One region of the Rhizobium sp. SVR5-2C genome, then DNA from elsewhere that is predicted to be linked to it. Evidence: riboswitches for the same ligand, from Rfam matches in the RefSeq annotation. Region 1 holds a riboswitch; each other region holds the start of a gene.

What was found. Region 1 has a riboswitch for thiamine pyrophosphate ahead of thiM (hydroxyethylthiazole kinase). Riboswitches for the same ligand answer to the same signal wherever they lie in the genome.
Region 2: another riboswitch for thiamine pyrophosphate. It lies ahead of thiB (thiamine ABC transporter substrate binding subunit); the one in region 1 lies ahead of thiM (hydroxyethylthiazole kinase).
Region 3: another riboswitch for thiamine pyrophosphate. It lies ahead of thiC (phosphomethylpyrimidine synthase ThiC); the one in region 1 lies ahead of thiM (hydroxyethylthiazole kinase).

Annotation. Positions count from the first base shown of each region.
Region 1 is NZ_JBNDHT010000074.1:7,075-17,809, forward strand. It holds gene ACPYOI_RS20535 (ATP-grasp domain-containing protein) at 1-609, shown strand, start outside; gene ACPYOI_RS20540 (HAD family hydrolase) at 602-1,306, shown strand; gene ACPYOI_RS20545 (O-antigen ligase family protein) at 1,311-2,285, opposite strand; gene ACPYOI_RS20550 (cupin domain-containing protein) at 2,885-3,361, shown strand; TPP riboswitch at 3,513-3,609, shown strand; gene thiM (hydroxyethylthiazole kinase) at 3,663-4,466, shown strand; gene thiE (thiamine phosphate synthase) at 4,463-5,098, shown strand; gene thiD (bifunctional hydroxymethylpyrimidine kinase/phosphomethylpyrimidine kinase) at 5,095-5,895, shown strand; gene ACPYOI_RS20570 (3-oxoacyl-ACP reductase) at 5,908-6,672, shown strand; gene ACPYOI_RS20575 (hypothetical protein) at 6,867-7,157, shown strand; gene ACPYOI_RS20580 (spermidine synthase) at 7,258-7,929, shown strand; gene ACPYOI_RS20585 (HpcH/HpaI aldolase family protein) at 7,934-8,734, opposite strand; gene ACPYOI_RS20590 (amidase) at 8,890-10,260, opposite strand; gene ACPYOI_RS20595 (hypothetical protein) at 10,492-10,735, shown strand, end outside.
Region 2 is NZ_JBNDHT010000025.1:22,508-33,242, reverse strand. It holds gene ACPYOI_RS09875 (ABC-F family ATP-binding cassette domain-containing protein) at 1-1,648, opposite strand, end outside; gene ACPYOI_RS09870 (thiamine diphosphokinase) at 1,652-2,308, opposite strand; gene ACPYOI_RS09865 (MarR family winged helix-turn-helix transcriptional regulator) at 2,351-2,878, opposite strand; gene ACPYOI_RS09860 (MDR family MFS transporter) at 2,996-4,534, shown strand; TPP riboswitch at 4,589-4,702, shown strand; gene thiB (thiamine ABC transporter substrate binding subunit) at 4,750-5,772, shown strand; gene thiP (thiamine/thiamine pyrophosphate ABC transporter permease ThiP) at 5,772-7,403, shown strand; gene ACPYOI_RS09845 (thiamine ABC transporter ATP-binding protein) at 7,390-8,088, shown strand; gene ACPYOI_RS09840 (M48 family metalloprotease) at 8,362-9,906, shown strand; gene ACPYOI_RS09835 (RNA polymerase factor sigma-32) at 9,961-10,735, opposite strand, start outside.
Region 3 is NZ_JBNDHT010000048.1:7,231-17,965, forward strand. It holds gene thiS (sulfur carrier protein ThiS) at 1-52, opposite strand, end outside; gene thiO (glycine oxidase ThiO) at 49-1,017, opposite strand; gene thiC (phosphomethylpyrimidine synthase ThiC) at 1,019-2,845, opposite strand; TPP riboswitch at 2,939-3,050, opposite strand; gene ACPYOI_RS15730 (transporter substrate-binding protein) at 3,299-4,432, shown strand; gene ACPYOI_RS15735 (ANTAR domain-containing response regulator) at 4,429-5,010, shown strand; gene ACPYOI_RS15740 (ABC transporter permease) at 5,010-5,858, shown strand; gene ACPYOI_RS15745 (ABC transporter permease) at 5,860-6,780, shown strand; gene ACPYOI_RS15750 (ABC transporter substrate-binding protein) at 6,812-8,446, shown strand; gene ACPYOI_RS15755 (acetamidase/formamidase family protein) at 8,515-9,459, shown strand; gene ACPYOI_RS15760 (ABC transporter ATP-binding protein) at 9,456-10,735, shown strand, end outside.

The sequences.
Region 1 (10,735 bases):
ATAGCCGTGCTCGGGGCGGCCGGCGTCCCCGTTCCCCGTACCGTTGCGCTTGAAGACTTCGTCGCGGCCGGCGAATGGTCATGGCCGATCTTTATGAAGCCGAGGTCCGGAAGCGCCAGCCGGGCGATCAGGATTGTTGCCTCACCCGATGAGCTGCCCGCCAAGGTCAGCGAGCCCATGATTGCGCAGGAAAACCTCACGGGCCCGGAATACACGGTCAACGCCTTCATCGATGCTCGCGGCAGCTTGCAAACGGTGATCACACATCGCCGCATTCGCATCAGGGCCGGCGAGGTTGAAAAAGGCATCACCGAACGCCATCCGGAACATGCCGTCATCGCTCACGGTATCGTTGGGGCTCTGCCGGAACTGAGAGGCGTGTTCTGCTTTCAAATCATCGATGATGCAGCCCTGGGGCCGAAGGTCATCGAGATTAACGCGCGTTTCGGAGGCGGCTATCCACTGGCCGATTATGCCGGAGCACGATTTGCCAAATGGCTGCTTGAGGAAGTCTCGGGCCTGCCACCGAGCTGTCATAATGATTGGCGGGCCGGCGCGCTGATGCTGCGTTACGACCAAGCGATCTTTGTGGATGGCGCAGATGAGTGAGACACACGCCGTCCTCGTTTTTGATCTGGATGACACGCTCTATCTCGAAAGCGAATTCGCAAGGAGCGGGTTTGAGACAGCGGCCGCGTGGCTGGAGCAGGAGGTGGGAGTCACGAACTTTGCCGATTACTGCCACGCGATCTTCGCTGCAGGCAGGCGTTCACGCGTGTTCGACGAGGCACTTGCCGCTGCGGGCGTGGCCTGCGATCAGTCGCTCGTCGACAAAATGGTCGAGGTCTACCGGCACCATCTTCCCCGCATCGCCCTCGCCCCTGATGCACGGCAATATCTTTGCAATCCCGCACGGAGTGGTCGGACTGCCCTCATAACCGATGGCTATGTCGCAACACAAATGGCAAAGGTCAACGCGCTGAAGCTTGAGGAGTTTATTGACCATATCATCTATACGGACGCTTGGGGCCGCGAGTTCTGGAAGCCGCATCCAAGAGCGTTCGAAGCCGTGCAGGAATGGTCCGGCGTGCCGCCCTCGGATCTGGTTTACATCGCCGATAATCCGTCAAAGGATTTTATCGCCCCAAGGCAGCTGGGTTGGTGGACGATCCAGATTGCGCGCGTGGGGCGCATCCATATGCGGGAACACTCGATTCCCGACCATGGGGCCCATGCGGTGATCTCAAGTCTCCTCGATCTCGATACATGCCTTGCAGCGCTCCGCGCTCGTCGCGACGAGCGCTAAGGGACTAAGCATCCTCCGACTGCCTGACGAAGGCGTGCGCCAGAACGGCAGGTATAAGCAGCGGAACCGGCCAGAAGCGTCCATACATGTGCGGCATCCCATTCGCCATCGCCAAAAGCGCCGCGAGTGTCGCGAAGATACAAATCGCGTACCGAAGGCCGCCCTTCAGTCGCGCCGCGCTGATTGCCGGTCCGATGACGCTCAGGCACATCGCGACGAAGCCGAGCGCAGCGATCAAACCACCTTCCGTCCAGAGAAGCAGATAAACATTATGCACCGGCTGCCCGATGAAACTGAATTCTCTGTACTGGTCCGCTCCGAAACCCAGCAGGAGCGTCTCGCTCAGGTGACCGGACGCCTCCTGCATGAGTTGAATGCGATAGCCGAATGTTCCCGCCTGAGTGATATCTCCCGTCTCAACGGCGCTCAGCACGCGCCTTTGGAAAACTGTCGGCAGATAGTCATGCATCTGTGTTTCCACGATCAGTGGCACGCCGAGGCAGAACACTGCGGCAAGCACAGCCCTTCTCCACGTCAGATTGAACAAAAGGTAGATGCCGATGCCGATGCCGAAGCCAAGAAGTCCCGTGTTCGAGCCGGTCAGGAGAAGGCCATATGCCAGGAGGGCGAACGCAACGAACGCGACAAGCCTGTTGATCTTGCCCAACGACACGAGCAGGAACAGGATTGGGACCGCCAGTGCGATTACGGCGGCGCATTCGTTCTCCCTCTCCATGAAACCGCTGAAACGCCCGTTTCCGCTGACGAATTGCGTATTCTTCGCTCCTACGACGTGAATGAGATAGATGCCTTGAAGGCAAATGGTGACTATCGAAAGAACGTAGAGTTTCGCGGCGGTGACGAGTTCTTCGTAGGACCTTCCCCCCAACACGAGCAGTATGATGAAATAGGCATAAAAATATTGCAGAACGACGATAAGCCCGCGATCCGGCGCTGGGCTTGCGATGCTGCTTGCCATCAGTCCTAGAAGCAGCAAAGCAAGCCCGAAGCACCAAACCGCTGTACTCTGTCTGCCGAGGGAATCGATCGCGATATGCCCGTTTATGGCGGCAAACGAGAAGCAAACCAGGAAAGCCAGGTCAGCGACGGTGAAATATACGTAATCAGTTCGGAAGTAATTCATCGAGCAGAAAAATATCGCCGCGAAAAATGCATATGACTCGATAGACCGGGAGAATGACGCGCCTGTAGGCTGCTCGTGAGCATATGTGGGCTCACTGAGTTCGCCAGCCGATGTAACATCATTTGAGTTCATCGCTAACTCCTCCGCCGTCCAGACTATTCTAAATTACCTGAGAGCGAAGTATCGTCACCTAATCGGGTTAGCCCCGATCACTTCCGAAAAATGTCAGAACGCCATTCCCTGTGAGGTTGACACGCGGCGCATCAATGCATGTACCATTAAGCACAAGTTGCGAGACGCAGGCTTCACGGCCTTTAAGCAAGCCGGAGAGGGCCACCACGTGCTAGCCCAGCAGGGCATCTCCGCCTTGGTGCCTGGCTAGGCCTCTTGTTTCGCGTCATTGGAGCCTGTTTTCATAACACGGAGAGAAGAATATGTCGCATGACCACGAGCACGGACCTATCGACTGGCGCGAACAGGGGGTGAAGGTGATTCCGGGTAATTCGCTCGATCCGAATACGGCGCAGACACCCGGCATGAACCGCGCGGCCGCGGTCAACCAAGCGCGTGCCGGTGCGGAAAAAATCTGGGCCGGAACGGTGACAATTCATGCCAATGCCAAAACAGGCCCGCACCATCACGGCGATCTCGAGAGCATTATCTATGTCGTCAAAGGCAAGGCGCGGATGCGCTGGGGCGAGAATCTCGAGTTCGTCGCAGAGGCCGGCCCCGGCGATTTCATCTACGTCCCGCCTTATGTTCCGCATCAGGAAATCAACGCCAGCCGCGATGACATGCTCGAGTGCGTGATTGTCCGCTCCGGCCAGGAGCCCATCGTCGTGAATCTGGACATCGAGCCTGCGGAAAAGCCCGAAGAGGTGCGCTGGATAGACCCTGTTCACAGAACCTGAATGTATCGGGCTCTCTCGCAACCGGACTACGCAGCCAGCGCTTCCGTCAATCCGACAGCCCTGGGCCATATTGGTGCCGGCTCCACGTTCACAGAGCAGGCATGCACATTTTCGAGGTGACAGCCGGGCGTTTGTCTGCGATGAAGATCGCAGTGAGAGACAGGGGCGTTCGTTGCAAGACGGGCTGAGAAGCACCCTTCGAACCTGAACCGGATCATGCCGGCGGAGGGAGTCGCTCGGAGCCCCTTTCTTCTTGTTGGCCAGGCTCCACGCGTCTTTGCCCCGTCGGAAAAGGGGCAAAATGCAGACACAAAACTCGCCTGGAAAACTCCTTGCAGCAATGCGCGCTTCGGCGCCGCTCGTTCATTGCATCACCAACTATGTCGCGATGAATATCGCGGCCAACGTTGTGCTCGCCGCAGGCGCCTCCCCCGCCATGGTCCATGCCGAAGAGGAAGCCGGCGAGTTTGCCGCGATCGCCGGCGCGCTGACCATCAACATCGGAACGCTGTCCGCGAATTGGCTGAAGGGTATGCAAAATGCGGCCAGATCGGCGGTAGCAAACGGCAAGCCTTGGGTTCTCGATCCGGTTGCCCATTATGCAACCGGTTTCCGCCGGCAAGCCGTGGCGCTGCTTCTGGACCTGAAGCCGGCGATCATTCGAGGTAACGCGTCGGAGATCATCGCGCTCGGCGGCGGCGAGAGCCGCGGCCAGGGCGTCGACAGCCGTGACCCGGTCGAGCAGGCGGAAGAGGCCGCGCGCAGCCTCGCCAGACAATACGGCAGCGTAGTAGCCGTCACCGGAGCGGTCGATTTCGTCACCGATGGAACGAGGGCCTGTCGAATTGCGGGCGGATCGCCACTGATGCCACAAGTTACGGCTCTCGGCTGCTCGCTGACCTGCCTCGTCGGGGCCTTCGCCGCGACGGTCCCTGATGAACCTTTCGACGCCACCGTGGCGGCGCTCGCCAGTTTTGCGGTCGCAGGCGAAAAGGCTGCAGCCCGGGCGGACGGTCCGGGCTCTTTCGGATGGCGTTTCCTTGACGCGCTTGCTGGGTTGGACGCTGCGACGCTTGATGCGGAAGCGCGGGTGACGGCGGCATGAAGCGCTTCGATCTTTCTCTCTATCTCGTTCTCGATCGAGACCTTTGCGCCGGCATCGGCATGGTCGAAACGGCCCGCGCCGCAGTTTCCGGAGGGGCGACCATCGTACAGCTTCGGGACAAACATGCCGCTACGGCAAGCATGATCGAGACCGGCAGGGCACTGAAAGCGGCGCTTACCGGAACGGGCGCGCTTTTGATCGTCAACGACGACGTCGAAGCCGCAATTGCGATCGGTGCGGATGGACTGCATGTCGGCCAGAACGACATGCACGCCCGCAACGCCCGTGAGCGCATTGGCCCATCGATGATCCTTGGTCTTTCGGTCGAAACCGAAGAGCTGGCGGCGGCCGTCGATCCCGCGATCATCGACTACGCCGGCATAGGCCCTGTCTTCGCCACATCGACCAAGCCGGATCACGAGCCGCCGATCGGCATCGACGGATTGGCGGCGCTGGTGAAAGCCTGCCCCGTACCGGCAGTCGCGATCGGCGGCCTCAAGGCGAGCCATACCGGTCCGGTCCTTGCGGCAGGGGCCAAGGGCCTCGCGGTGGTTTCCGCCATCTGTGGGATGCCCGATCCGCGGCAAGCCGCTGCCGGCATTGCCGAAGCCATCAGAAAGGCAGGCGCATGATCTACAACGTTCTTTCCATCGCCGGCTCCGACCCTTCGGGCGGCGCAGGCATCCAGGCTGATCTCAAGGCCTTTTCTGCGCGAGGTACCTACGGCATGGCCGTTCTGACGGCGTTGACGGCGCAGAATACGCGCGGCGTTTCCGGCGTCCATCTCGTCCCGCCCGAATTCGTCGCCGAACAGATCCGCATGGTCTTCGCCGATGTCCGCGTCGATGCTGTCAAGATCGGCATGATTGCCAATGCGCCGATTGCCGAAGCTGTCGCCGATGCGCTTTCGCCGCACCGCGGCGTTCCCGTTGTCCTCGATCCGGTGATGATCGCCAAGGGAGGTGCGGCCCTGCTCGACGTTACGGCGATCGACGTCCTCAAGAGCCGCCTTCTGCCGCTCGCAACGCTGCTCACCCCCAATCTGCCTGAAGCGGCAGCCCTTCTTGGAGAGAGGCCGGCCGAAACCCGTGAGGCCATGGCGCTGCAAGCGGAAAGGCTTCGCGCCCTCGGCCCCGCTGCCGTTCTCGTCAAAGGCGGACATCTTGAGGGCGCGGAGAGCCCCGATGTGCTCGCGAGCGAAAACGGCATCACCTGGTACGAGGCATCGCGGGTCCCTACGAAGAACACCCACGGCACCGGCTGCACGCTGTCGAGCGCGCTTGCCGCCGAACTGGCAAAGGGTGCACTGCTGAAAAATGCCGTGACCACGGCCAAGCACTACCTGGCTGAGGCCGTTGCTTCGGCAGATTCGCTTAGCGTCGGCGAGGGTCACGGTCCGGTTCAGCATTTTCATCAGCTCTGGAAGTAAAAGGATATTCAAATGAGCCTGCCGATCAGCGAGCAGACAGTCATCGTCACCGGCGCCGGACGCGGCTTCGGTGCCGCAATCGCAACGGCTTTCATTCGCGAAGGCGCAAAGGTTGCCGTCAATTATCGCGCCAGCGGAAAGGAAGCCGAGACGCTTGCCTTGAAGCTTGGCAGCCGGGCGAGAGCATTCCAGGCGGATGTCCGCGATGCCTGCCAGGTGAAACAGCTCGTAGACGACGTCACTGCGGCCTTCGGCGCGCCGACGACGATCGTTCACAACGCACTCGCGGACTTCAGCTTCAACGGCGATGCCCGCCCCAAACTCGACCAGATCACCTGGGAGGGGATGACCTCGCAGCTCGACACCGCGGTGAAAGGCGCGTTGAACCTCATTCAGGCCGCCCGTCCAGCGATGGCTGCCGCGGGCTTCGGCCGCCTTGTCACGATCGGCACCAACCTCTTCCAGAACCCGGTAGTACCCTATCATGACTACACGGCCGCCAAGGGCGCATTGCTTTCGCTGACGCGGACGGCGGCGGCTGAGCTCGGACCGCTCGGCATCACGGTGAACATGGTTTCCGGGGGGCTGTTGCGCACAACGGATGCAAGCAGTGCCACCCCTGGGGCCGTCTTCGATCTGATCGCAGCGAGCACGCCGCTTCGCCGCGTCACGACACCGGAAGAAGCGGCCGATGCGGTCCTTTTCTTCGCAAGCCCCTGGGCACGCGCCGTAACCGGCCAAAACCTCATCGTCGACGGTGGACTTGTCTTCGGCTAGAGCGCCTGCATACCGCCGGTCTCGCACTCTTGCTTGAGAGGACGCCGATCTTCCGGCGCGGCGCCAATTGGGCGGCGCGCTGAACCCGCTGGCTTCCAAGGGAAACACTCCCGCTGATGTGATCGAAGATGCAGGAACAAACGGGCCGTTTGTGATATTCTCGCCGGGTTGATCAACCTGGGAGGAATTTGATCATGCGCACGATCATCGCGGTGACTTCGATTGTCTTTCTCGGCATAGCTGGTCCCGTGTTGGCGCAATCCAATACGGGCATGGATTATACAGGCCGCTTCGACGGCACTCCCCCTCTCGGCACCTCGCCGGAATACGACTCCATGAATCGGCTCGCCTTCCCCATCGATACCATGCCGACGGGCAGTATCGATGTCGTCATACCGCGCGACAGGTTGGATGCCGCCCGTTGCCCGCCGCCGAAGCGTGGTGTCGCGCCCAAGACCAGCCGCTACGGCCAGGCTTGCCCCTGACTAGGAAAAACAGCCGCTGCGGTGCCCCTACGTCAATTTGTGTCTCACTAGCGTGCGTTTCATGCTAGGGGGGCACGAATTTACGTGAGGCATTGCCGCTATGCTACCTTGGATACAGCTCGACTCCGCGACCATCCCCGGGGAGGGTGGGGAATTGCGCCTCAAGCAACGAGGTGGCGAGTTCTCCATCATGCTCGGGTCCAACGAGTTGATGAACAGCCGTCTCAGCGGCTCCGAGGAAGCGCTTGCAACCCTTTCCTATGAGCGGATCAAGAGCCGGAAACACCCGAGAGTTCTCATCGGCGGCCTCGGCATGGGCTTCACGCTCCGGGCCGCACTTGCTGTCCTGCCGGCAGATGCCGAGGTGGTTGTTGCTGAGCTGGTGCCGGCGGTCGTCGCCTGGGCTCGCGGTCCGATGGCAGACGTTTTCAAGGGATGTCTCGACGATCCGCGAGTCTTGATCCAGCAGGGCGATGTCGGCGAAGTGATCCATTCGGCGAGCGTGAGCTTCGACGCAATCCTGCTCGACGTCGATAACGGCCCGGATGGACTGACCCGCAAATCCAACGACCGGCTCTACGATTTCAACGGCATCCGTGCCTCTCGCCACGCGCTTCGTCCCGGCGGCGTGCTTGCGATCTGGTCCTCGGCGCCCGATCCGGGCTTTACCCGCAGGCTGCGCGACAGCGGATTTTCGGTGGACGCGGTCAACACGCGCGCCAACGGCAAACGCGGTGGCGCGCGGCATGTAATCTGGCTAGCCGTCAGGTAGCTGCTCAGCCGCCGGCAGCAAATGTCCGGGCAGCAGCAATCGATCTGGCGGCGCCGCTGCGCAACTGCGCTGTGTCCGCACTTGGTATCGCAAGATCGCAGCCAAGTTTCAGCAAAGCGCCCGCGCGTGCGCCATCGCTGCCGAAGGCGCATACAAACTTCTTGTGGGCGCGGCAGCGGGCGATGATATGCGCCAGCGCTCTGTCGATTTCGTCGGTATCCGGCGCAAGCTTTGCCCCATTTGAGAGCGCGATCGAAAGATCGGCAGGTCCGACGAAAATGCCGTCGATGCCTTCGACACCAAGAATGCCGTCGACCGCCTCAAGGGCAGCCCGTGTCTCCACCATGGCAATTGTGAGTGTCAGCTGGTTGGCCGTGCGAAGGTACTCATCCGCCGAAAGCCTCATGTGGTTGAGCGCCAGCGTCGGTCCCCAGCTACGCTCGCCGAGCGGCGGGTATTTCGTGAACTTGACCAAAGCCTGCGCGTCTGCGACCGAATTGACCATCGGAGCAATGATACCGGTACAGCCGGCGTCAAGAAGACGTGACGCAACGGCAAAATCGCCGACCGGGATACGGGCGATCGCGGGCTTTCCGGCGGAACGGCATTGACCGACGGCATTCGATGCCGATGCCATGTCCCACATCCCATGCTGCATGTCGAAAACGACGGAATCGAAGCCTTCCTGCGCGAGGTGGTGGACAAACATAGGTTCGGGTATTCCGACCCAGGCGGAAAGCAGGCCGCCATGCCCGCCCGTCCTGATCTTCTCTGCAAAGCCGTCGATTGCCGATACTTCCGTCATGCCATTCTCCCTTCAACGCTCAAGAGAGCGTATTGCCAGTCTTCTCTTCGATGAATGATTTCCGCAGGCGCGCCACGAAACGGTCACTCGGCAAATCCTCCGGCATCCCCGCCCTCCTCTATCGCCCGCATCCTAGGCAACGAAGCCTTGGAACTTCAAATGAAATCTCCACGAATTGTCGCTTCAGCCGAAAGCGCCGCGCCGAGCAGCGCTTCGTCGCAATTGGCCGGCGCCGACAACAGGAAGCCGACCGGCATTCCCGCATCGCCGGTGCCGCAGGGGATCGATACTCCGCACCAATCGAGAAAGTTGCCAAGCATCGTGTTACGCAGCGTCTTGGCATTTGTCGCAACAAAGAGATCGTCATCCGTCTCAAGGGGTGCGATCGGCGGAGCCACATGGGCGACGGAAGGAAACGCCACCAGCCTGTCACCGATCAGGCGCTGGCTTTCAGCAATGAGCCGCTCGCGCAGTTCCAGGATCGCTATGTACTCCGGCATTGAGGTCTTATCGCCGAGGCGCGTGCGCATGACGACGCGCCGATCCATATCGGCGGCTTCCGGCCCGGACAGGCGGTCGCGATGCAGCGCAAAGGCTTCCGCGGTCACCAGCGCTCCATGTCGAGCCATTGCTGCCAATATCTCGTCGAATGCTGGCATTTCCACACGGCTGATGACGGCGCCTGCCTTTACTAGGCGTTCCATCGCCGCATCGAAGGCAGCCGCCACTCCCGGCTCGACGCCATCGAAGACCACATTCTGCGGAACGGCAATCTCGATGCCCTTCAGCGAACGGGCGCGCACCTCCGGCGCCGTACGGCCGCGCATTGCAGCGTCGATCCAGACCGCGTCCTGGACCGTTCGGCAGAGCGGACCGAGCGAATCCAGGCTCTTGGCAAGCGGAAAGACGCCATCCATGGCATAGCGGCCACGGGTGGCCTTGTAGCCCACGACGCCGTTGAAGGCAGCCGGGATACGTACCGACCCGCCGGTGTCGGTTCCCATCGCGACCGGCGCGAGGCCAGCAGCGACGACGGCGCCCGCACCCGAGGACGACCCACCCGGGATACGAGGCATGTCCTTTCCGTGAGGGTTGTGCGGCGTGCCGTAATGCGGATTGATGCCGAGACCGGAGAAAGCGAATTCGCTCATATTCGTTCGCCCGAGGGCAATCATCCCCGCCTGTTTCAGCGCAGTGACGACTGCTGCGTCTTGCGCGGCGGGTGCGGCACTTGCCAAAACCTTCGAACCTGCCGTCGTTGCGATCCCTTCGATGTCGAAGAGATCCTTCCACGCGATTGGAATACCATCAAGCAGCCCTAGTGAGCGGCCCTCGCGGATTCGCTTGGAAGAGGCTCGGGCCTCATTCATCGCGCGCTCCTTCAGGAGCACCGTGAAGATCGCCTTGTCCGGGTGGCTTTCGATTTCCTCGAAAATTGAAGCTACGACTTCGACCGGGTCGGCGGCGCGGCTTTGAATAAGAAGAGAGAGTTGCGCGACGGACATCGCACCGAACGACTTGGTCATGGGAGAATCCGAAAAATGATCATCTTGACTCGAAATATCGCGGATCGCAGCCATGAGTCACCCCTGTTTATCGCGATCCCGGCAATTGGTTCGATTTTATGAACACTGAGTTTGCGGATCGGCACTTCAACTCCATTCGTCGGAAGACCACATCACGGCCGCACGTAGGAACAACGCCGGCTAACATATTTTGGATGTGAACGGCCCCTGCCGTGCAGCAGGAGCAATGAAATGACACATGATACTTGGAGCCGCGGCGATGTACCGGCGCATCACACAACGGATGACGAAGCAACCGGCGAGGGCGAGCGCGGCTACGTGGAACATCTCAGCGCCCGCAAGCTTTCGGTCGCAGAGCGACTGGTCGTGGCAGGGGCCTTGGTCCTCCTCGGTTTCGCCGGGCTGACTGCCCATCTCGGCTCTCCGGAATCCCAAACTACCGCTACGGCAGGTGCTGCGCCGGCGGCTGTGTCGG
Region 2 (10,735 bases), on a different contig from region 1:
CCTTGGTCATCTCCTTCGGCAGGTTGTCGAGCGCGAACTTCTGCTTGAAGGAAAGCTTCCCCTTGGCCTTCGGCGCTTCGGCAGCCTGCGTCGCCTCGGCCTTCGGCTTCTCTGCGGCTTTCTCCGCCTTGCGCCGCTCCTCCATGGCGCCCTTGCGCTGCGCCAGCATGTCGGAATAGCCGCCCGCATATTCGATCCACCGGCCATCGGGCGCATCGGGAACGGCGGGCGCAATGGTCGAGGTCACTGTCCGGTCGAGAAAATCGCGGTCGTGGCTGACAAGGATGACGGTCCCGGGAAAACCAGCAACGATTTCCTGCAGCAGGTCCAGCGTCTCGATGTCGAGATCGTTGGTCGGCTCGTCAAGGATCAAGAGATTGGTCGGCCGCGAAAGGATGCGGGCCAGCATCAGCCGCGCACGCTCACCGCCGGACAGGTTCTTGATCGGCGTGCGTGCCTGCTCCGGCTGGAAGAGGAACTCCTTCATATAGCCGGTCACATGACGCTGCTCGCCGTTCACCAGCAGGTTCTCGCCGCGTCCGTCGGTCAGATAGTTCGCAAGCGTATCCTCCGGATTGAGGTCCTCGCGCTTCTGGTCGAGCGTTGCGATTTCAAGATTGGTTCCGAGCTTCACGGTTCCGCTATCCGGCGAGAGCTGACCGGTCAGCATCTTGAGCAGCGTTGTCTTGCCCGCGCCATTCGGCCCGACGAGACCGATGCAATCGCCACGATGAACGCGGATCGAGAACGGCGCGACGATCAGCCGATCGCCGAATGTCTTGGTGATCTTTTCCGCCTCGATGACGAGCTTGCCGGATTCCTGCGCGTCGGAAGCGGTGGCCTGGACCGTGCCCTGCGGTCCTTTGTGGCCGCGATACTGCGACCGCATGGTCTGCAGTTCGCCGAGGCGGCGCATATTGCGTTTGCGCCGGGCGGTCACACCGTAGCGCAGCCAGTGCTCCTCGCGCTCGATCGCCTTGCCGAGCTTATGCTGTTCCAGTTCTTCAGCCTCGAGCACCTGATCACGCCAGGCTTCGAAATGCCCAAAGCCCCTGTCGAGGCGCCGCGACGTGCCGCGGTCGAGCCAGACGGTTGCCGTTGAAACCTTTTCGAGGAAGCGGCGGTCGTGCGAGATCAATACGAGCGCGCTGCGGCTCTTCTGAAGCTCTCCTTCCAGCCACTCTATGGTCGGAAGGTCGAGATGGTTCGTCGGCTCGTCAAGCAGAAGGATATCCGGTTCTGGCGCCAGCACGCGGGCCAGCGCTGCACGGCGGGCTTCACCGCCGGACAGGCTATTCGGCTCCTCTTCGCCGGTGAGGCCGAGATGCGAGAGAAGATAGGCCACACGATAGGGGTCGTCCCCCGGTCCAAGACCGGCTTCCGCATAAGCCTGCACCGTCGTGAACCCGGCGAAGTCAGGGGCCTGCTCCAGGTAGCGCACGGTCGAGGAAGGATGACGGAAAACCTCGCCCGATTGCGCTTCGGCAATTCCTGCAGCGATCTTCAGAAGGGTCGATTTGCCCGACCCGTTGCGCCCAACCAGGCAGATCTTGTCGCCGGGCTCGACCTGCAGGTTCGCGCCCGCAAGGAGGGGCGTTCCGCCGAAGCTCAGGAAGATGTTGTCGAGTTTCAGGATAGGGGGGGCCAAAAATCAGACTCCGGAAAGATCATAAGGACGAGCTAGGACGATCGCCCGGCCGCTGCCGAGCGTGAAACGAACCTTTCCCTCCGCGACGTTGGAGATGGTGCGCGAGGAGCCGAAGGGCAGATGGAAATCCGCGAGCGGATAGCGCGCGCTCTCGATGTGGAGACCCCGAAGCTCGCTGAAGCCGGATACCGAAAAAAGACTGCTCTTCGGCAGGTCGATCTCCATCGAGCCGGGAAGAAGCGGAACGGCCTCCTCCTTTCCGGAGGTGAGCAGAACGTCGAAGCCCTGTTCGGCAAGGCTGACGGCATAGAGCAGATGCTGCAGCGCGTGATCCGAACGCTCGCCGCTGAGCGCCCCGGCAAGGACCAGCCGTCTGGCACCGCGCGCGATCGCCTCGGAAACCGCGATCTCGCCGTCCGTGGCAGCCTTGGCCGTCGGGTAGGGTTGCCTCGGAACATCCGGAAAAGCGCCTGCAAGATCGGCCGGCGTGGAGTCGAAATCTCCCACCCAAAGCTCAGGCACCACACCAAGCGCTGCCGCATGTCGCATGCCGCCATCGGCCGCGATAAAGCGGCTGCCGAGGACGGCGCCGCGCAGACGTTCGGTCAGGATGAGTTCACCGCCGAGCAGGATCGTGAAGATGGATTGGCTCATGGGCATTGCCCATAGCGCAAAGCGGGGGTCAAGGGAAAGGGGCAGTGATCAGCCGGGCGTGTCCTTGTCGCGCGACAGGAAGACCTCCTCATAGCCGTCGATGAAACGCTCGAAGAGCGCCGCAAAGTCTTCGACATCTTTCGTCGGCCAGTCGGCGACAATCTCCGAAATGAACGACAATTTCTGTGCCCGGATCTCCGAAAGGAGCCGCTGTCCGAGCGGGGTCAAGACGACGATGATGCGCCGCGCGTCTGCCTGGGACGCTTTGCGGCGAAGCACGTTGCGGCTGACCATATCTGCGACGATGCGGCTGGCACGCGACGGATCGATGCGCAGCATCTCGGCGATGGTACCAACCGTGACTTCGCCGGTCGTCTGGGTCCGGCGGAGCGCGTCGAGGACATCGAGGTGCGAGAGTTCGAGACCGGGCGCCACACTCTCTATCGCTAATCTTCCGATCAGCCGGCGGCCGGTCATCAGGCGCAGGCGAGTCATGCTGCGGCCTATGCGCGGCACGCCGATGGCATCCGGCGAATCCTGGTCGAGTTCGGCAGGTCTGGTCATGGTTTCATTCATTCGCAAATCATAACAGAGCTTGTGGCAGATGAGAATATGCAAATGTCACTCATCTGTCATTGACATTTATATGCTAATAGCACATAAATTTGCTAATCAAAGCCAGAAAGTTTCCTCATGAATATGCAATTAGCGCCCGCACCGCTCGTGACCGATCACCGGCGGCGGCTCATCCTCTTCTTCTTTTTAATGATCTCCATGTTCATGGCGATGCTCGACAATCAGATCGTATCCACGGCGTTGCCGACGATCGTCGGCGAGTTCGGCCATCTCGAACGCTTCGGCTGGATCGGCTCGGCCTATTTGCTGTCGCTCAGCGCCGTCATGCCTGTTTACGGCAAGCTCGGCGATCTCTTCGGCCGAAAATATGTGATGATGGCGGCGATTGCCTTGTTCACCTTCGGCTCCGCCGTGTGCGGTTTGGCCGTCTCCATGAATACCCTGATCGCGGCGCGCGTTCTGCAGGGGCTCGGCGGTGGCGGCATCATGGTTTCGATCTTCGCCGTCAACGCCGATCTCTTCGAACCGCGCGAACGGGCCCGCTACCAAAGCTATTCCAGCCTCACCCTGATGGCCTCCAGCGCCATCGGACCGGTGCTTGGCGGCATGATGAGCGAGCTTTTCGGCTGGCGTTCGATCTTTCTGGTCAACGTGCCGATCGGGTTTGTGGTCCTCGTGGGCCTTGCGCTCATGCTGCCCTACCGCAAGCCGCAGCGTCGCCCGAAAATTGACTATGCCGGCGCCATCCTCTTGGCGCTGACGACCACCAGCATCGTGATGACGGCCGATGGCAGCGAGCTTTTCGGCTCCCTCATTTCGCCGCTAAGCCTCGCCATTGTTGGGTTCGGCATCGTCTGTGCCATTGCCTGGATCTTCGTCGAGCGCCGCGCACCGGAGCCGATCGTTCCCTTGACCCTTTTTCGCAATCCCGTCTTCAGCCTGCTCTTGGTGATCTCCGTTATGAGCGGCGGCATAGCAATCGGCATGGTGAACTACTTTGCCCTCTTTCTGCAGACGACGACCGGCCTCTCGCCCTCGCAAGCCGGGCTGCTCTTCGTTCTTCTGACGACTGGGCTGGTCTGCGGCTCGCTCTCCGCCGGGCGCATCATCTCGATAACCGGGCGCTACAAGCCCTTCGCGATTGCGAGCTTCAGCTGCAGCGCGATTGCCTTTGCTCTGATCTCGCAGGTCCATGCGGGAACACCGATTGCCTTGATCGGCGCGATCCTGGCGCTGCATGGCATCGGCATCGGTCTTGCTCAGCAGGTGCCGGTCATCGGGGTGCAGAATGCCGCGCCGCCGCGTGACGTTGGCGCGGCGACTGGCTCGGTGACACTGTCGCGCATGGGGGGCGCGTCGATCGCAATTTCGATCTACGGTGCAATCATCGCTTCGCAACTCTCCAATGCCGGGCAATCCATTCCAGGGGTTGCCAATATCACGGAGCTGACGCCGAAGATGCTGGCAGCCCTCCCCGAAGCAAGCCGCCAAGCCGTCGCCGATGCCTATGCCGCCGCTTTCTCGCCGCTCTTCATGACCTCTTGTGCCATCGCCCTTATCGGCCTTTTGGCAGCGGTCATGCTAAAGCCGGTTCAGCTCCCGCGCGCGGAGAGCAAAGCGGCAAATTCGACAGCGGCCGCGGAAGCCGCCGAATAGTTGCAAGGGCGCCCTTCGCCCTTGTCATAAAGCCTTCATGGCGATACATCTGCCGACGCTCTAACGGGGTGCAGGATGTCCGCAAGGACACCCGGCTGAGAGGCTTACAGCCAACCCGCGGAACCTGATCCGGTTAACACCGGCGGAGGGATTAGACGCGTGACATTCGGCAACGCCCTTTTCCCGCTCAAACGAAACCAAGGAGGAGGCGCGCCATGTCCGGCCGCACATCGATCATCGCTTCGCTGACCGCAGCATTCTTCGCCGCGACACTCGGCTTGACGGCCGCTCACGCTGCGGAAAAGACGCTCACCATCTATACCTATGAAAGTTTCACGTCCGAATGGGGACCGGGCCCGAAGGTCAAGGAAGCTTTCGAGAAAACATGCGGGTGCACGATCAATTTCGTCAGCGTCGCCGATGGCGTCGCATTGCTTTCGCGTTTGAAGCTGGAAGGCGCCTCAACCAAAGCCGACGTCGTGCTCGGCATCGACACCAACCTCATCACCGAAGCCAAGGAGACCGGCCTCTTCGACGCAAGCGGTATCGATGCAAGTGCGCTGAAGGTGCTTGGTGGCTTCAAGGACGATGTCTTCGTTCCCTACGACTACGGCCACTTCGCCATCGTCTACGACACCCAGGCGATCAAGAACCCGCCGCAGAGCATGAAGGATCTGGTCGAGGGCGATCCTTCGCAAAAGCTCGTCATCGAGGATCCGCGAACCTCCACGCCGGGCCTCGGCCTGCTGCTCTGGGTTAAGGCCGTCTATGGCGACAAGGCGCCGGAAGCCTGGGCTAAGCTGAAGAACCGCATCCTGACGGTGACGCCTGGCTGGTCGGAGGCTTACGGCTTGTTCACCAAGGGCGAAGCTCCGATGGTTCTCTCCTACACCACGTCTCCGGCCTATCACATGGTCGCCGAAAATACCGATCGCTATCAGGCCGCTGCGTTTTCGGAAGGTCATTACATCCAGATCGAAGTCGCAGGCCTGCTGAAGAACGCGCCGCACAAGGATCTCGCCCGCGACTTCCTGAAATTCATGGTGACGCCCGGCTTCCAGGATACGATCCCGACGAACAACTGGATGATGCCGGTTTCCGCCACCTCCGCGCCGTTGCCGGATGCCTTCGATAAACTCGTCAAGCCCTCCAAGACCTTTCTGATGAGCCCTGACGAGGTTGCCCGGAACCGCAAGGTCTGGATCGACGAGTGGCTTACGGCCATGAGCATGAACTGATGCTGCAGACCGCGGCCGAGCGACAACGTGCATTGACCGGCGGGGCGGTCGGCCTCGCCGCCATCGGGTTGTTCGTCGGCCTCGCAGCGTTCTCGTTGCTTCTTGCCGGTGGCGGATCAGCCGTCGCCGGCATTCTTCTCGACCCGTATATCCTCCGGGTGCTGCGCTTTACAGTGCTGCAGGCACTGCTTTCAACCGCGCTTTCCATCATCCTTGCGATCCCGGTCGCACGCGCGCTCGCCCGCCAGCCGCATTTTGCCGGCCGCATCTGGATCATTCGTCTGATGGCGGTCCCAATGGGGCTGCCCGTGCTGATCGGCGCGCTGGGACTGATTGGCATATGGGGCAGGCAGGGGCTGCTGAATGCGCTGCTGATGCAGCTTGGACTTGCCGAACCCGTGAGCATCTATGGGTTGACCGGCATTCTCCTCGCTCACGTCTTCTTCAATCTGCCGCTTGCCTGCCGGCTGATGCTCGCCGGTCTCGAGCGAGTACCATCGGAATACTGGCTGATGGCAAGCAGTCTCGGCATGCGCCCGCCTTCAATCTTCCGCTTCATCGAATGGCCGGCGATCCGCCCACTCATCGCCGGGATCGCCGGGCTGATCTTCATGCTGTGTGCCACCAGCTTTACGTTGGTCCTGACCCTCGGTGGCGGGCCGGCCGCGACGACGATCGAGGTTGCGATCTATCAGTCGCTGCGCTTCGATTTCGATCCTGGCCGCGCAATCGCTCTGTCACTCCTGCAGATCGCGCTGACCGCGATGATCCTCGGCGCAATGTCCTTTGTTCCGCCCGCCGCGGATGAAGGCTTGACCACAGGGAAGGACATCAAGCGGCTGGATGGCGGGAGCGCAAGAGTGACCGACGCCCTGATTTTATTGATTGCCGTGCTCTTTCTCGGCCTTCCGCTCGTCTCTGTCATCACGGCGGGGCTGCGCGCCGATCTCTTGAAGCTGCTGAGGGAACAGATCTTCTGGCGGTCAGCGGGAATGAGCTTCGCGATTTCGCTTTCGGCGGCTTTGCTCTCCATCATCCTATCGATGGCCATCATTCGCGCCCGGCATGCCATCGCCTCGGCGCGGCGCCGCGGCGTTGCCAGCAAGTCCTTTTTCACAGCCATGGGCAGCGCCTCGGCGATGATCCTGCTGGTGCCGCCGGTTGTGCTCGCGACCGGATGGTTCATGGCACTTCGACCCTTCGGCGATGCGTCGCGTTTCGCGCCGCTGATCGTCGTTCTCATCAACATGCTGATGGCACTGCCCTTTGTCATGCGAGTGCTGGAGCCGGCCTATGTCGTGCACCAGCGCCGGACGCAGAAACTGGTGGCAAGCCTGGGCATTACTGGCACCGCGCGATGGAAACTTATCGATTGGCCGGGGTTGAGGAAGCCTCTGCTGACTGCGCTGTCATTCGCCATGGCGCTCTCGCTCGGCGATCTTGGCGCCGTTGCGCTCTTTGGCTCCGAAGGCTTCGTCACATTGCCTTGGCTCGTCTATAGCCGCATGGGTAGCTACCGGACGAACGACGCCGACGGTCTTGCATTGATCCTCGGCATGATCTGCCTGCTGCTGACCGTCGCCGGAACCGCGGGGCAGTCAAAACAAGGGAGCGAGAATGGTGGCCGCTGACCAAGCCGGGATCGCAATGCAGAACGTCCGGCTGAAGCTCGGCGCGCACGTTTTTCAATTCGACTGCCACCTCCCGGCAGGCCGGATCATTGCCGTGAGCGGCCCGTCCGGCTCCGGAAAGACGACTTTTCTCAATCTGCTCGCAGGTTTCGAAAAGCCCGATAGCGGCCGCGTGCTGATGCATGGCAGAGACGTAACAGCAGCCCATCCCGCCGAACGCCCGGTCTCAGTCGTCTTCCAGGACAACAATCTCTTCGCGCATCTCGATATCCTGACCAATGTCGGGCTCGGTATCGATCCTGCACTGAGGCTTAGGGTCGAAGACCGGAGAACCATCTCCCAAGCGCTGGAAAAGGTTGGCCTCGCCGGTTTCGAAAGGCGCTTGCCCGCAACGCTTTCAGGCGGCGAGCGGCAGCGGGCCGCATTTGCGCGGGCACTTGTGCGCAAGCGGGCCGTCCTCTTGCTGGACGAACCTTTTGCGGCCCTTGACCCTGGCCTGCGTACCGGCATGGCGGACCTGCTGATCGACCTGCACAAGGAAACTGGCAACACGGTCGTTATCGTTTCGCACGATCCTAATGAGGTGCGCCGCATTGCCGATTACGGTGTTTCCATAGATAAGGGAACGATCGCTCTTGCTGCACCGCTTGCGGATTATCTCCCGCACGAAGACGTCCCGCGCTAAGGTAAATTCGGCAGGGTTGACGAATCTCGCCTCAGTGATGGCACTTTCGCCACAATTTCATCGGAGCGAGAGAAACTCCTTAACTACGTTGCGGTTGCGAGTTAGCATAGGCGCTATAATTACGCAGAGTCTCGCTATGCAACCGATACGAAAATCAGTTACAGCAGTGGCTCGGGTATTCCCGTTGCGCAGTGCGAGACCCGGGATGGAAGCCTGTTGAACCCCGTTGGAATCGGTCGGATCGGACACGCAGCAAACCGGCCGAAAGGCAAGATGACTCGGAGAGCTAGACTGGACAGCATGACGACGTGGAAACGCCCTGCGCCCTCCAGTAACGTGTTTTCCGCTACCCCCAGGTGGAGCCGCCGTGCGTTCCTCTTGTCCGCGGCTGCGGTAGCGCTCAGTAGCTGCCAGTCCATCCTAGAGCAAACATATCAGCCAACTGTCTCGCCCTCTGCCAATCCGCAGATCGTCGACGAAGTACAAAAGAACGATCCGCGCGCAGCCATGGGCGCGCGCGAGCACCCGCGTATCGTTGCGAGCTATGGCGGTGAGTACAAGGATGCGAAGACCGAACGCCTTGTCGCCCGCATCGCCGGCGCGCTGACGGCGGTATCGGAAAACCCCAGCCAGTCCTACCGGATCACAATATTGAATTCGCCGGCGATCAACGCCTTCGCTCTGCCGGGCGGCTATCTTTACGTGACCCGTGGTCTGCTGGCACTCGCCAACGATGCTTCGGAAGTCGCGGCTGTGCTCTCGCATGAGATGGGCCACGTTACCGCCAATCACGGCATCGAGCGCCAGAAGCGCGAGGAGGCGGAAGTCATTGCCAGCCGCGTGGTTGCCGAGGTGCTGTCAAGCGACGTTGCCGGCAAGCAGGCCCTGGCCCGCGGAAAGCTGCGTCTCGCGGCCTTCTCCCGGCAGCAGGAACTGCAGGCCGACGTGATCGGCGTCCGCATGCTGGGTGAGGCAGGTTATGATCCTTACGCCGCCGCTCGTTTCCTCGATTCCATGGGGGCCTATAGCCGCTTTATGTCCGCCGATCCTGAGGCGGACCAGAGCCTGGACTTCCTTTCGAGCCACCCGAATTCGGCGCAGCGCATCGAGCTCGCACGCGAGCACGCCCGAGCCTTCGGCCAGGAAGGCACCGTCGGCGACACGGGCCACGGTTATTACCTTGATGGTATCGACGGTCTTCTGTACGGCGACAGCCCGGAGGAAGGCTATGTACGCGGCCAGACCTTCCTGCATGGCGGCCTCGGCATTCGCTTCGACGTGCCGCCGGATTTCACCATCGACAACAAAGTCGAAGCCGTCATGGCGACCGGTCCGGGCGATGTGGCGATCCGCTTCGATGGTGTGGCGGACAGCGGTAACCAGAGCCTGACCAATTACATATCAAGCGGTTGGGTTACCGGCCTCGATCCCTCTACGATCCGGCCGATCACGCTCAATGGGATGGAAGCGGCAACGGCACGCGCCAGCGCGGATCGATGGGATTTCGACGTCACGGTGATACGCAACAATTCTCAAATCTTCCGCTTCCTCACGGCCGTTCCGAAGGGCAATGCTACGCTGGAGCAGACGGCAGATGTGTTGCGCGCCAGCTTCCGCCGCATGACGCCGCAGGAAGCCGCAACGTTGAAGCCTCTCAGGGTCCGCGTCGTCACCGTTCGGCCCGGTGAGAACATCACGACGCTGGCAGCCCGGATGATGGGCACGGATCGCAAGCTCGACCTCTTCAAGCTGATCAATGCCCTGCCGACCGGCGCATCGGTGTCGCCCGGCGACCGCGTGAAAATCATTTCCGAATAAAAGAACCCGGCTCTTTAGCCGGGTGAAGTGGTGCTGCTGGAAGTAAAGAGACTTTCAAGCGTGCGCCGCCATATGCGGATCCGCGCTGACAAGAGCGGTGCGCAATTTTTCCATGGCGCGACTCTCGATCTGGCGAACCCGTTCCTTCGAGATACCGAGATCGGCGCCGAGCTCCTCGAGCGTTGCGCCTTCCTCTGCTAGACGGCGTGCCGCAATGATCTTCATCTCACGTTCGTTCAGGTGCTTCAGCGCCGACGTCAGCCAGACACGGCGGCGTTCGCCGTCGATCATATTGGACACCTGTTCGTCCGGCAGGGGATCTTCGCTCACCAGGAAGTCCATCTTTTCGGCGCTGTCGGCATCGCCTGAAACGGACGGCGCCTGCAGCGAGGCATCATTGCCGGAAAGACGAGCATCCATCGTTTGCACGTCGGCGAGGCTGACTCCGAGGGCTGCGGCTATTTCCTGATGGATGGATTGGAGCGTCAGGTGCGAGTCGCCTCTGGCGAGCTTGGCGCGAAGACGGCGCAGATTGAAGAAGAGGGCCTTTTGGGCCGAACTCGTGCCGCCGCGGACAATGGACCAGTTGCGCAGAATATAATCCTGGATCGAGGCGCGGATCCACCAGCTTGCGTAAGTGGAAAAACGCACCTCGCGCTCCGGCTCGAAGCGAGCCGCCGCCTCCAGAAGGCCGACATAGCCTTCCTGAACGAGATCGCTCATCGGCAAACCGAAGTTGCGAAACTTACCCGCCATCGAGATGACGAGGCGCATATGAGCCATCGCGATCTGGTTGCGGGCCCCACGATCTTCGTTGTCCTTCCAACGG
Region 3 (10,735 bases), on a different contig from region 1:
AGAGCGTCGTTGCGGCGATATCCTGAGGCTCACCATTGACGATCAGTCTCATGGGGCATTCCTTCCAGTTGGGTTGAAGACAAGATCCGCGGCTTTGGCGGCCATCGCCGGTGCGAGCAGAAAGCCGTGGCGATAGAGACCGTTGACAACGACTGCCTTTCCTTCGCGGGTCGCGCGGGGGAAGTTGTCGGGAAAGGCGGGCCGGATGCCGACGCCGGTTTCGACAACCGTTGCGTCGGCAAACGCGGGGTGCAGCGCATAGGCGGCGTTCAGCAATTCCATCAACGAGCGCGCCGAGACCGGACCATCGAACTCGGTCTCGATCATCGTGGCACCGATCATGAAAAGCCCGCCGCCACGGGGGACGACATAGACCGGAATGCGAGGGTGCAGGAGACGAACCGGACGGTCGAGCGTCACCTCATGGGTTTGGAGGTAGAGCATTTCGCCGCGGACGCCTCGCAGGCCCTCCGTCTTTCCGATTTGCCCAGCGCCGGTGCAGTCGACACAGTCGTCGAAGCCGCGCTCGTCAGCGCACTCGCCGACGAACGACACACCCTGCATCGTCAGTTTCTCTCGCAGCATCGTCAGCGCTCGGCGCGGGTCGAGGTGCGCTTCGCGGGAAAAGAACAAACCTTGCCTGAAGCGCCCGGCAAGCGCCGGTTCCAGCGAGGCAATATCCTCTTCACGAAGCCACTCGTAACCTGAAGTGCGGCTAGCGAAGCGTTGCAACTCGCTTTGGTCGCGCGCGGGCGCCACCACGAGCGTGCCGTTCCTTCGAACTTCCGTCGGCAGTATCGCATCCCACCGGTCGGCTGCGTCGAGGCCGTGCACGAGCACAGCTTCCTCCGCACTTTCCCGCTCGCACCAGGGCGCCAGCATTCCGCCGGCCAGCCACGATGCGGCACGGCGGAATCCCGGAGACTGGTCGAACACGGTAACCTCGGCTCCGCGGGTGCGAAGCTCATGGGCCACCGTGAGGCCGGCAACGCCGGCCCCTTTGACAAGCATGCGCATGTCAGCCGTCCGAAGGCTTGATGCCATCGACCGGCATGTAGAGATCGCCGCCGTCCCGGTAGCGAGCCGCCATAGCGTCCAAGCCCTCCTTCTGCGCTTCGGCGCGGATGTCATGCGAGATCCGCATCGAGCAGAATTTCGGGCCGCACATCGAGCAGAAGTGCGCGACCTTGTGCGCCTCCTTCGGCAGCGTCTCATCGTGGAAGGAACGTGCCGTTTCGGGATCGAGCGAGAGGTTGAACTGGTCCTCCCAGCGGAATTCGAAACGGGCGCGCGACAGCGCGTCGTCGCGCACCTGAGCGGCCGGGTGCCCCTTGGCGAGATCGGCTGCATGGGCGGCGATCTTATAGGTGATGACGCCGGTCTTGACGTCGTTGCGATCCGGCAGGCCAAGGTGCTCCTTCGGCGTAACGTAGCAGAGCATCGCCGTGCCGAACCAGCCGATCATCGCCGCCCCAATGCCGGAGGTGATGTGGTCGTAGCCGGGCGCGATGTCGGTTGTCAGCGGCCCCAGCGTATAGAAGGGCGCTTCGCCGCAGACGGCGAGCTGCTTGTCCATGTTCTCCTTGATCTTGTGCATCGGCACGTGGCCGGGCCCTTCGATCATGACCTGGCAGTCCTTCGCCCAGGCTATCTTCGTGAGTTCGCCAAGGGTCTCGAGCTCGGCGAACTGCGCGGCATCGTTGGCGTCGGCAATCGAACCCGGGCGCAGGCCGTCGCCCAGCGAGAAGGAGACGTCATAGGCGCGGCAGATATCGCAGATCTCTTCGAAATGTTCGTAGAGGAAGCTCTCGCGGTGGTGATGCAGACACCACTTCGCCATGATCGAGCCGCCGCGCGAGACGATGCCGGTCACGCGGTTGACGGTGAGCGGAATGTAGTGGAGCCGGACGCCGGCATGGATGGTGAAGTAGTCGACCCCCTGCTCCGCCTGCTCGATCAGCGTGTCGCGGTAGATTTCCCAGGTCAGGTCCTCGGCAATGCCTTCGACCTTCTCCAGCGCTTGGTAGAGCGGCACGGTGCCGATCGGCAGAGGCGAGTTGCGGATAATCCATTCGCGAATGTTGTGAATGTTGCGGCCGGTCGAAAGGTCCATGACGGTATCGGCGCCCCAGCGCGCGGCCCAGACCATCTTTTCTACCTCTTCCGCCATCGACGAGGTGACGGCGGAGTTGCCGATATTGGCATTGATCTTCACCAGGAAGTTCCGGCCGATGATCATCGGCTCGGATTCCGGATGGTTGATGTTGGCGGGAATGATCGCCCTGCCTGCCGCCACTTCCTGGCGGACGAACTCCGGCGTGACGTGATCCGGAATATGGGCTCCGAAGCTCTCGCCATCACGCACCATGGCCTCTTTCTGTGCCTTGCGGCCGAGGTTCTCGCGGATGGCGATGAATTCCATCTCCGGCGTGATGATGCCGGCGCGCGCATAGGCGAGCTGGGTGACCGCTTTGCCATTCGTTGCGCGCAGCGGCTGGCGCTTGGCGGGAAACTCGGGCGTCAAACGTTCGCCTTTGGCAAAGCCGTTGTCTTCGGGGCGCACATCGCGGCCCTGATAGGCCTCGACGTCGCCGCGGGCGAGGACCCAGTCCCGCCGAAGCTGTGGCAGGCCTTCCTCGATGCGAATATCGGCGCCCTCGACCGTATAGGCGCCGGAGGAATCGTAGACGGTGACCGGTGGCTCGCCCGAGGTCGGGTGAACGCTGATCTCGCGCATCGGCACCCGGATATCGGGGTGAATCTCCCCCGGAACGTAAATCTTGCGCGATGCCGGCAGCGGGCCGGTTGTGACGGTCGGGGTGGGAATTTTTGCGGCAATATTCATGGTTTGAGGCTCCAAGTTGCGATTTGGAGACCCAGTCCTCAGCCGGAATGATGGAAAGACGCCGGCACGGATTCCTTGGCGGAATCCAAAGCCTTTCGAGCGCTCGCACCGTCCCTACGCCAGTATGAACTGGATCAGGTTCAACGGGTCACTGCGCACGTCAGCAGTATCTCAGCCCCTTGCCGGGACCCCCCTGGTGAATGCGTGAAGGTTAGGATCGGGCGCCGCTGGTGTCAAGACGAATGGAACATCTTGCCTGCCTCGACAACAAAACCATGAGTCGTGTTCTCGCTGCCCTTGACAAGCCGAACTGCCGGTATTTTATTCACGCCTGTGGATTAGGCACTGCCTCCGCGCTTACATGACCTCGATAGTCGCTGGGCAGTTTCGCCTCATGACGCCCCATCAACCGATGGGACCGCGTCGTGGGGTTTTTTGTTTTTTGGATTCCGCATGGATAAAACGTTGAAGATCGGCATCCTCTTCTCCACGACCGGCCCTTACGGGTCGATGGGCCGCGATGCGCGCGACGGCGCGGAATTTGCGATGGAGGAGCTCGCCGCGGCAGGCAGGCAAACGATCGAGCCGGTCTTCTTCGATCCGCACGCCGATCTTTCTGCCTATCTCGAAGGCGCCCGCCACCTGCTGCGTGCCGGATGCCGCCACATCGTCGGTACGATCACGTCTGCCGCCCGCAAGGAAGTCATTCCGCTTGTGGAAAAACACGATGGCCTCCTTTGGTACATGTGCCCCTATGAGGGCTTCGAGGCCAACGAGAATGTCATCTATGTCGGCGGTTGTCCGAACCAGCATCTGATCCCGCTTTTCGACCATCTCATCCCGCGATTCGGCGCCCGCCCCTACCTCGTTGGAGCGAACTACGTCTGGGGCTGGGAGATGAACCGTCTCGCCCGCGAACTTATCAGCAATGCCGACGGCGAGGTTCTCGGCGAGCGCTACCTGCCACTCGAGGAAACGGCTGTCGAGCGCATCGTCGCGGACATCGAGCAGCGCCGCCCGAGCTTCATTCTCAACAATTTGATCGGCCCCTCTAGTTACGCCTTCCTGGAGGCCATCAAACAGCTTGGGGTTCGCGACCCGGCATTCCGTGCTGAAAATTGCCCGGTCGTCAGCTGCGACCTGATGGAATGCGAGCTGGATGAAATCGCGGCCGGCGCGGCAGTCGGGCAGCTTTGCGCCGCTTCCTATTTCGACAATCTTGGTACGCCGGAGAACGCCGCGTTCAAAGTCCGAGTCGCTCAGCGATATGGCCGTGTACGGCGCGTCTCGAGCGTCTTTGCCAGTGCCTATACAGCCGTCAAGCTCTGCACCGAAGCTATCCTCGCCGCAGGCAGCGACGATCCCCCGTCGGTACGCCGAGAACTCTACGCCAATACTTGGCCGACGCTATTCGGCGCGCTGTCGATCGATCCCGAAACCAATCATGCGGCGCTGCCCTTCCATCTCGGCCGCATCAATCCCAACAACGGCTTCGATGTCATCGCCTCGCGCCCGCCGCTCGCCGCCGACCCCTATCTCACCAGGCGCGACAAGCAGGCGCCGCCGAAGCTGCGGGTGGTGTCATGAGAGAGACCCCTAATTTTACAGGCTGGCATGCCGCGATTATCCACCGCGAAGATGGCAACACCGAAAGGCTGATCCGGCAACTGCGCCTGCTTGGCATTCGCGCGACGCTGCAGTGGGCTCCGCTTTCCGCCGCCGAACTCCCTCAGATCGTGATTGTCGATGCCGATCAGGGTTGGGACGACCTCCTGCCATGGACGGGCGCCAATCCGGCCTGCCCGGTCGTCGCATTGCTCGGTTCCGAAGCACCGGGCCGCATTGCCTGGGCACTCGAAAAAGGTGCTGGAGCAATCATCGCCAAGCCGATCGCAACATCGGCCGTCTATCCCGCGCTCGTCATGGCCGTCTCCATCTATCAGGAGCGCAAGAACAATGCCGAACGGCTGCAATATCTGGAAGAGCGCGTGCGGCTTCGTCCGCTGGTCCATGCCGCCGTTGAGAAACTCATGACGGCCCGCGGGCTCGACGAGGAACGCGCCTATGCGATCCTGCGCGATTGCGCCATGCGCCGGCGCCTGCCGATGGAGCAGATCGCCGCGTTCATTCTCGGCGGCGCCGAACCATTGCCGGAGGTTGGCTGATGCGAGTACTCAAAGCCATGCTGCGCCAGCCTGCAGCCCTGATCGGCCTCGTGGTCGTCGTCGTCGTGGTGACGATGGCAATCGCCGCGCCGCTGATAGCACCTTTCAGCCCGGAAGAGCAGATGTTCGACGGCCTGTCGCTGGAGGGCGCGCCGCTGCCGCCGGGCGGACAGTTCCTGCTCGGCACGGATACGCTCGGCCGCGACCTCTTTTCCCGCCTGCTTTTTGGTGCCCGAACCTCGCTGGTCATCGGCCTCGTGGCAAATGGCATTGCCGTCACGATCGGCCTCTTCATCGGCATCGTCGCAGGCTATGTCCGCGGCTTCGCAAGCAGCGTGCTGATGCGCTTCACCGACCTGATGATGGCGTTTCCCGCATTGCTGCTGGCGATCGTGCTCGCAGCCCTCCTGAAGCCCAGTTTATGGATCGTCGCGATGGTGATTGCGCTCGTTAACTGGGTGCAGGTCGCGCGTATCGTCTATACCGAGACACGCGGCCTTGCCGAGCGCGACTTCATCATGGCTGAACGCTCACTCGGCGCCGGTCATCTGCGCGTGCTCTTCATGCATATCCTGCCCCACCTGATACCCACGGCCATCGTCTGGGGAACGCTCGGCATTGCGACGACCGTGCTTCTGGAGGCGACACTCTCCTTCCTCGGCATCGGCGTTCAGCCGCCGCAGCCGTCCTGGGGCAACATCATCTTCGAAAGCCAGAGCTATTTCCAGGACGCGCCCTGGCTGGTGTTCATCCCCGGCGCCGTCATTCTGGCGACGGCGCTGTCCTTCAATCTCGTCGGCGATGCACTCCGCGACATCCTCGATCCGACGCAGCGCGGGAGAGGTTGAGATGGCGTTCCTGATGCTTCGCCGGCTGGTGCAGGCCGTTCTCATTCTTCTTGGCGTCGCCGTCATCACCTTCCTGCTGCTCTACGCGCTGCCGGCCGATCCCGCCGTGCTGATCGCGGGCCGCAGTGCGACGCCGCAGACGGTCGCAGCCATCCGCCATGAACTGGGCCTCGACCAGCCGCTCGTCGTCCAGTTCCTCCACTATCTCGGCGGGCTCATCAACGGCGATCTCGGGCGCTCCTATACACAGAAGACCGCGGTACTGCCGTTGATCGTCGCGCGCCTGCCCGCCACGCTCATCCTGATGGCGGCCGGCATTCTCGTCGAAGTTGCGCTCGGTCTTACCTTCGGCGTCATCGCCGCAGTCAAGCGAGGCGGCTTTGTCGACCGCACGGTGATGATGCTGTCCTTCGTCGGCGTCTCGTCGCCGCAGTTCGTCGTCGCCCTGCTCCTGCTCTACGTCTTTGCCGCCACGCTCGGCTGGTTCCCGATGTCGGGCTTCGGTACGGTCAACCATGTCGTCCTGCCGGCCGTGACCCTCGGCGTTCTCGGCGCCGGCTGGTACGCCCGCATGGTGCGCTCCGCCATGATCGACGTTCTCAATCAGGACTATGTCCGCACCGCCCGTGCGAAAGGCCTTTCCTCGCGGCGCATTCTCTTCCGGCACGCGCTGCCGAATGCCATCCTGCCGATCATCGCCATGATCGGCATCGATATCGGCCAGTTCATGAGCGGCGTGGTGGTGGTGGAAGCCGTCTATGGCTGGCCGGGCATCGGTCAGCTCGCCTGGCAAGCCATCCAGCAGGTCGACGTGCCGATCATCATGGGCGTGACGCTGGTCTCGGCGCTGGCGATCGTGCTCGGCAACCTGCTTGCCGACGTCGTCGCGCCCTTCATCGATCCGCGCATCCGCGCGCAATAACCGAGCAAAAAACCAACAGAGGAGTTCCCTGATGAAAAAGACATTCCTACGCCAGGCGGCATTCGCCGCAATGCTCGCCACGACCGCGCTGGCGCCGGCCGTCTCGGCCCACGCCGCCGAAACCCCGGCCAAAGGCGGCAACATCGTCGTCACCTACAAGGACGATATCGCCACGCTCGATCCCGCGATCGGCTACGACTGGCAGAACTGGTCGATGATCAACGCCATGTTCTCCCGCCTGGTCGACTACACGCCGGGCACCACCGAGCTGAAGCCGTCGCTCGCCGAGAGCTATGAGGTCAGCTCGGACGGCAAGACCTACACCTTCAAGCTCCACAAGGGCGTCAAGTTCACCAACGGCCGCGAGCTCACCGCCGCCGACGTCAAGTATTCCATCGAGCGCGCCGTCAATCCGAAGACGCAAGGCCCCGGCGCCGGCTTCTTCCATTCGATCGTCGGCGCAGATGCCATGACATCAGGCAAGGCCGAGACGATGGAAGGCATCGTGGTCGTCGACGACCACACGATCCAGTTCAACCTCGTCCAGCCGGACGCGACCTTCCTCAACGTGCTTGCGCTCAATTTCTCCTCCGTCGTGCCTAAGGAAGCGGTCGAAGCGGCTGGCGGCGATTTCGGCAAGAAGCCGGTCGGTTCCGGCGCCTTCATCCTGAAGGACTGGACGGTCGGCCAGAGTCTCACCTTCGAGCGCAATCCGGACTACTTCATCAAGGAGCGTCCACTGATCGACGGCTACAAGGTCGAGATCGGCCAGGAGCCGCTGGTAGCGTTGCTGCGCCTGCAGAAGGGTGAAGTCGATATCGCCGGCGACGGCATCCCGCCGGCAAAGTTCCTGGAAATGAAGAAGTCTCCGGAATTCGCGGGCATGATCGTCGACCGCCAGCAGATGCAGACGGGCTATGTGACGCTCAATACGCAGGTCAAGCCGCTCGACGACGCCCGCGTCCGTCAGGCCGTCAACATGGCGATCAACAAGGACCGCATCGTCCGCATCATCAACGGCCGTGCGGAACCCGCGAGCCAGGTTCTGCCGCCGCTGATGCCGGGCTACGACAAGGACTACAAGGGCTATCCCTTCGATCAGGCCGGGGCGAAAAAGCTGCTCGCCGAGGCCGGCCTCAAGGACGGCTTCAGCACCACGCTCTACACCTCCAACACGGATCCGCAGCCGCGTATCGCCCAAGCGATCCAGCAGGATCTGGCCGCGATCGGCGTCAAGGTCGAGATCAAGGCGCTCGCCAACCCGAACGTGATCGCCGCCGGCGGCACCAAGGGCGAGGCGCCGATGATCTGGTCGGGCGGCATGGGCTGGATTGCCGACTTCCCGGATCCTTCCGACTTCTACGGACCGATCCTTGCCTGCGGCAGCGCCGTGCCCGGCGGCTGGAACTGGTCGTGGTACTGCAACCAGGACATGGAAAAGCGCGCTCAGGCCGCGGACGCCATGCCGCTGCCGGCCAAGGAGAAGGAGCGCCTGGAAACCTGGAGCAAGATCTTCACGGAGATCCAGGAAAAGGACGCACCGTGGATCCCGGTCTTCAACGAGCGCCGCGTCGTCGCCAAGTCGAAGCGCATGGGCGGCCCGGACGAGATCTACATCGATCCGACCCGCGTCATCGACTACGAGGCGATCTACGTGAACCAATAGGTCCTCAAAAGGATCGAACCCTCTCCCGGTACGCCGGGAGAGGGCCATGAATCTAGGGAGACACAAGCATGTGCATCGTCTGCACCCACACCATTCACCGCGCCCAGCATAATTTCGGCTGGAACAAGGATTTCGCGCCCGCCGTCGTTGCCAAGCCAGGCGAGACGATCCACTTCGAGTGCCTCGATTCCTCGGGCGGCCAGCTCGGTCGCGACGCGACGCTCGACACGCTGAACAATCTCGATTTCGGCAAGATCAACCCAGTTTCTGGCCCAGTCTATGTCGAGGGCGCCAAGCCCGGCGATGCGCTGAAGGTGACGCTGCGCAAATTCATCCCGTCGGGGACTGGCTGGACGGCCAATATCCCGGGCTTCGGCCTGCTTGCCGACCAGTTCAAGGACCCGGCATTGCATGTATGGTCCTACGATGCCAACAGCATGGTTCCTGCCCTCTACGGCCCGGGCGGCCGTGTGCCGCTGAAGCCGTTCGCCGGCACGATCGGCGTTGCACCTGCCGAACCCGGCACCCATTCCGTCGTGCCTCCGCGTCGCGTCGGCGGCAACATGGATATTCGCGACCTGACTGCCGGTGTCACGCTCTACCTGCCCGTAGAGGTCGAAGGCGCTCTGTTCTCGATCGGCGACACGCACGCAGCCCAGGGCGACGGCGAAGTCTGCGGCACCGCGATCGAAAGCCAGATGAACGTCGAGGCGACGATCGAACTCGTCAAGGATGCCAAGCTCCAGACGCCGCGCTTCACGACAACCGAGCCCGTCAGCCGCCATCTCGACGGCGCCGGCTACGAGGTGACGACCGGCATCGGTCCGGACCTGATGACCGGCGCCCGCGAAAGCGTCATGCGCATGATCGACCTGCTCGGCGCCGAGCATGGCCTGAGCGCGGTCGATGCATATCTGCTCTGCTCTGTCTGCGGCGATCTCCGCATCAGCGAAATCGTCGATCAGCCGAACTGGGTGGTCTCCTTCTACTTCCCGAGGATCGTATTCGCTTGACCTTGTCCTCCATTGCCGCGCCCGTTCTTTCCGTACGCAATCTCAGCGTCGATGCCCTGACGCCGGAGGGTCTGAAACCGGTCCTTCGGGATGTCGGTTTCGATCTTGCAAGCGGCGAGACGCTCTGCATCGCGGGAGAATCCGGCTCCGGCAAATCGGTGACTTCGCTCGCCGTCATGGGGCTGCTGCCGAAGACGTCGCTGCGCGTCACATCCGGCAATATCCTGCTCGGTGAACGCGATCTTCTGAAGCTCTCCAATCGCACGATGCGCAGCGTGCGCGGCGGCGATGTCGCCATGGTGTTTCAGGAACCGATGACGTCGCTGAACCCGGTGATGTCGGTCGGCGCGCAACTGACCGAGGCGATCCGCGAGCATCAGGGCAGCGGCAATGCCGAAGCGGTGGCGTTGCAGATGCTCGACGCCGTGCAGATCACCGACCCGGCCCGGCGGCTGAAGCAGTTTCCGCATGAGCTTTCCGGCGGCATGCGCCAACGCGTGATGATCGCCATGGCGCTCTCCTGCCGGCCCAAAGTGCTGATCGCCGATGAGCCGACAACGGCACTCGACGTCACGGTTCAGGCCCAGATCCTGAAGCTGATGCGCGAGTTGAAGGTCGAGTTCGGCACCTCGATCATCCTGATCACGCACGACATGGGCGTGGTCGCCGAGATGGCCGACCGCGTCGCCATCATGCAGCAAGGCCGGATCGTCGAGGAAGGCCCCTCGCTTGCGATCTTCAACTGGCCGAAGGAAGACTATACCAAGCAGTTGCTGGCCGCCGTACCGCGGCTCGGAGCCCTGGCGGGAACGGATGGTCCGCCGCGGGTGACTGAGCGCAAGATCGAGCCGGAGCGCACCGATCGCTCGCCAGTCATAAACGTGCGTGGGCTGAATGTGAGTTACGGCAGCCCTGTCGGCCGTTTCTTCAAGGGCAAAGCGCCGGTTCAGGCCGTGCATGACGTCTCGTTCGATATCCTGCCCGGACAAACGCTCGGGCTCGTCGGCGAAAGCGGTTCGGGCAAGTCGACGACTGGCAAGGCGGTGCTTGGGCTCATTCCCTTCACCGGCGATGTCCAGATCCACGGGCAGGACATTGCCGGTCTTGGCCAGCGAGCGATGCGCCCGGTACGCCGCTCGGCTCAAATGATCTTTCAGGATCCTTACGCTTCGCTCGACAGCCGCATGGCGGTGGGGGCAGCGATCGCCGAGCCCATGGTGATCCACGGCATCGGCAGCAAGAGCGAGCGACGGGATCGCGTCGCCGAGCTGCTTCG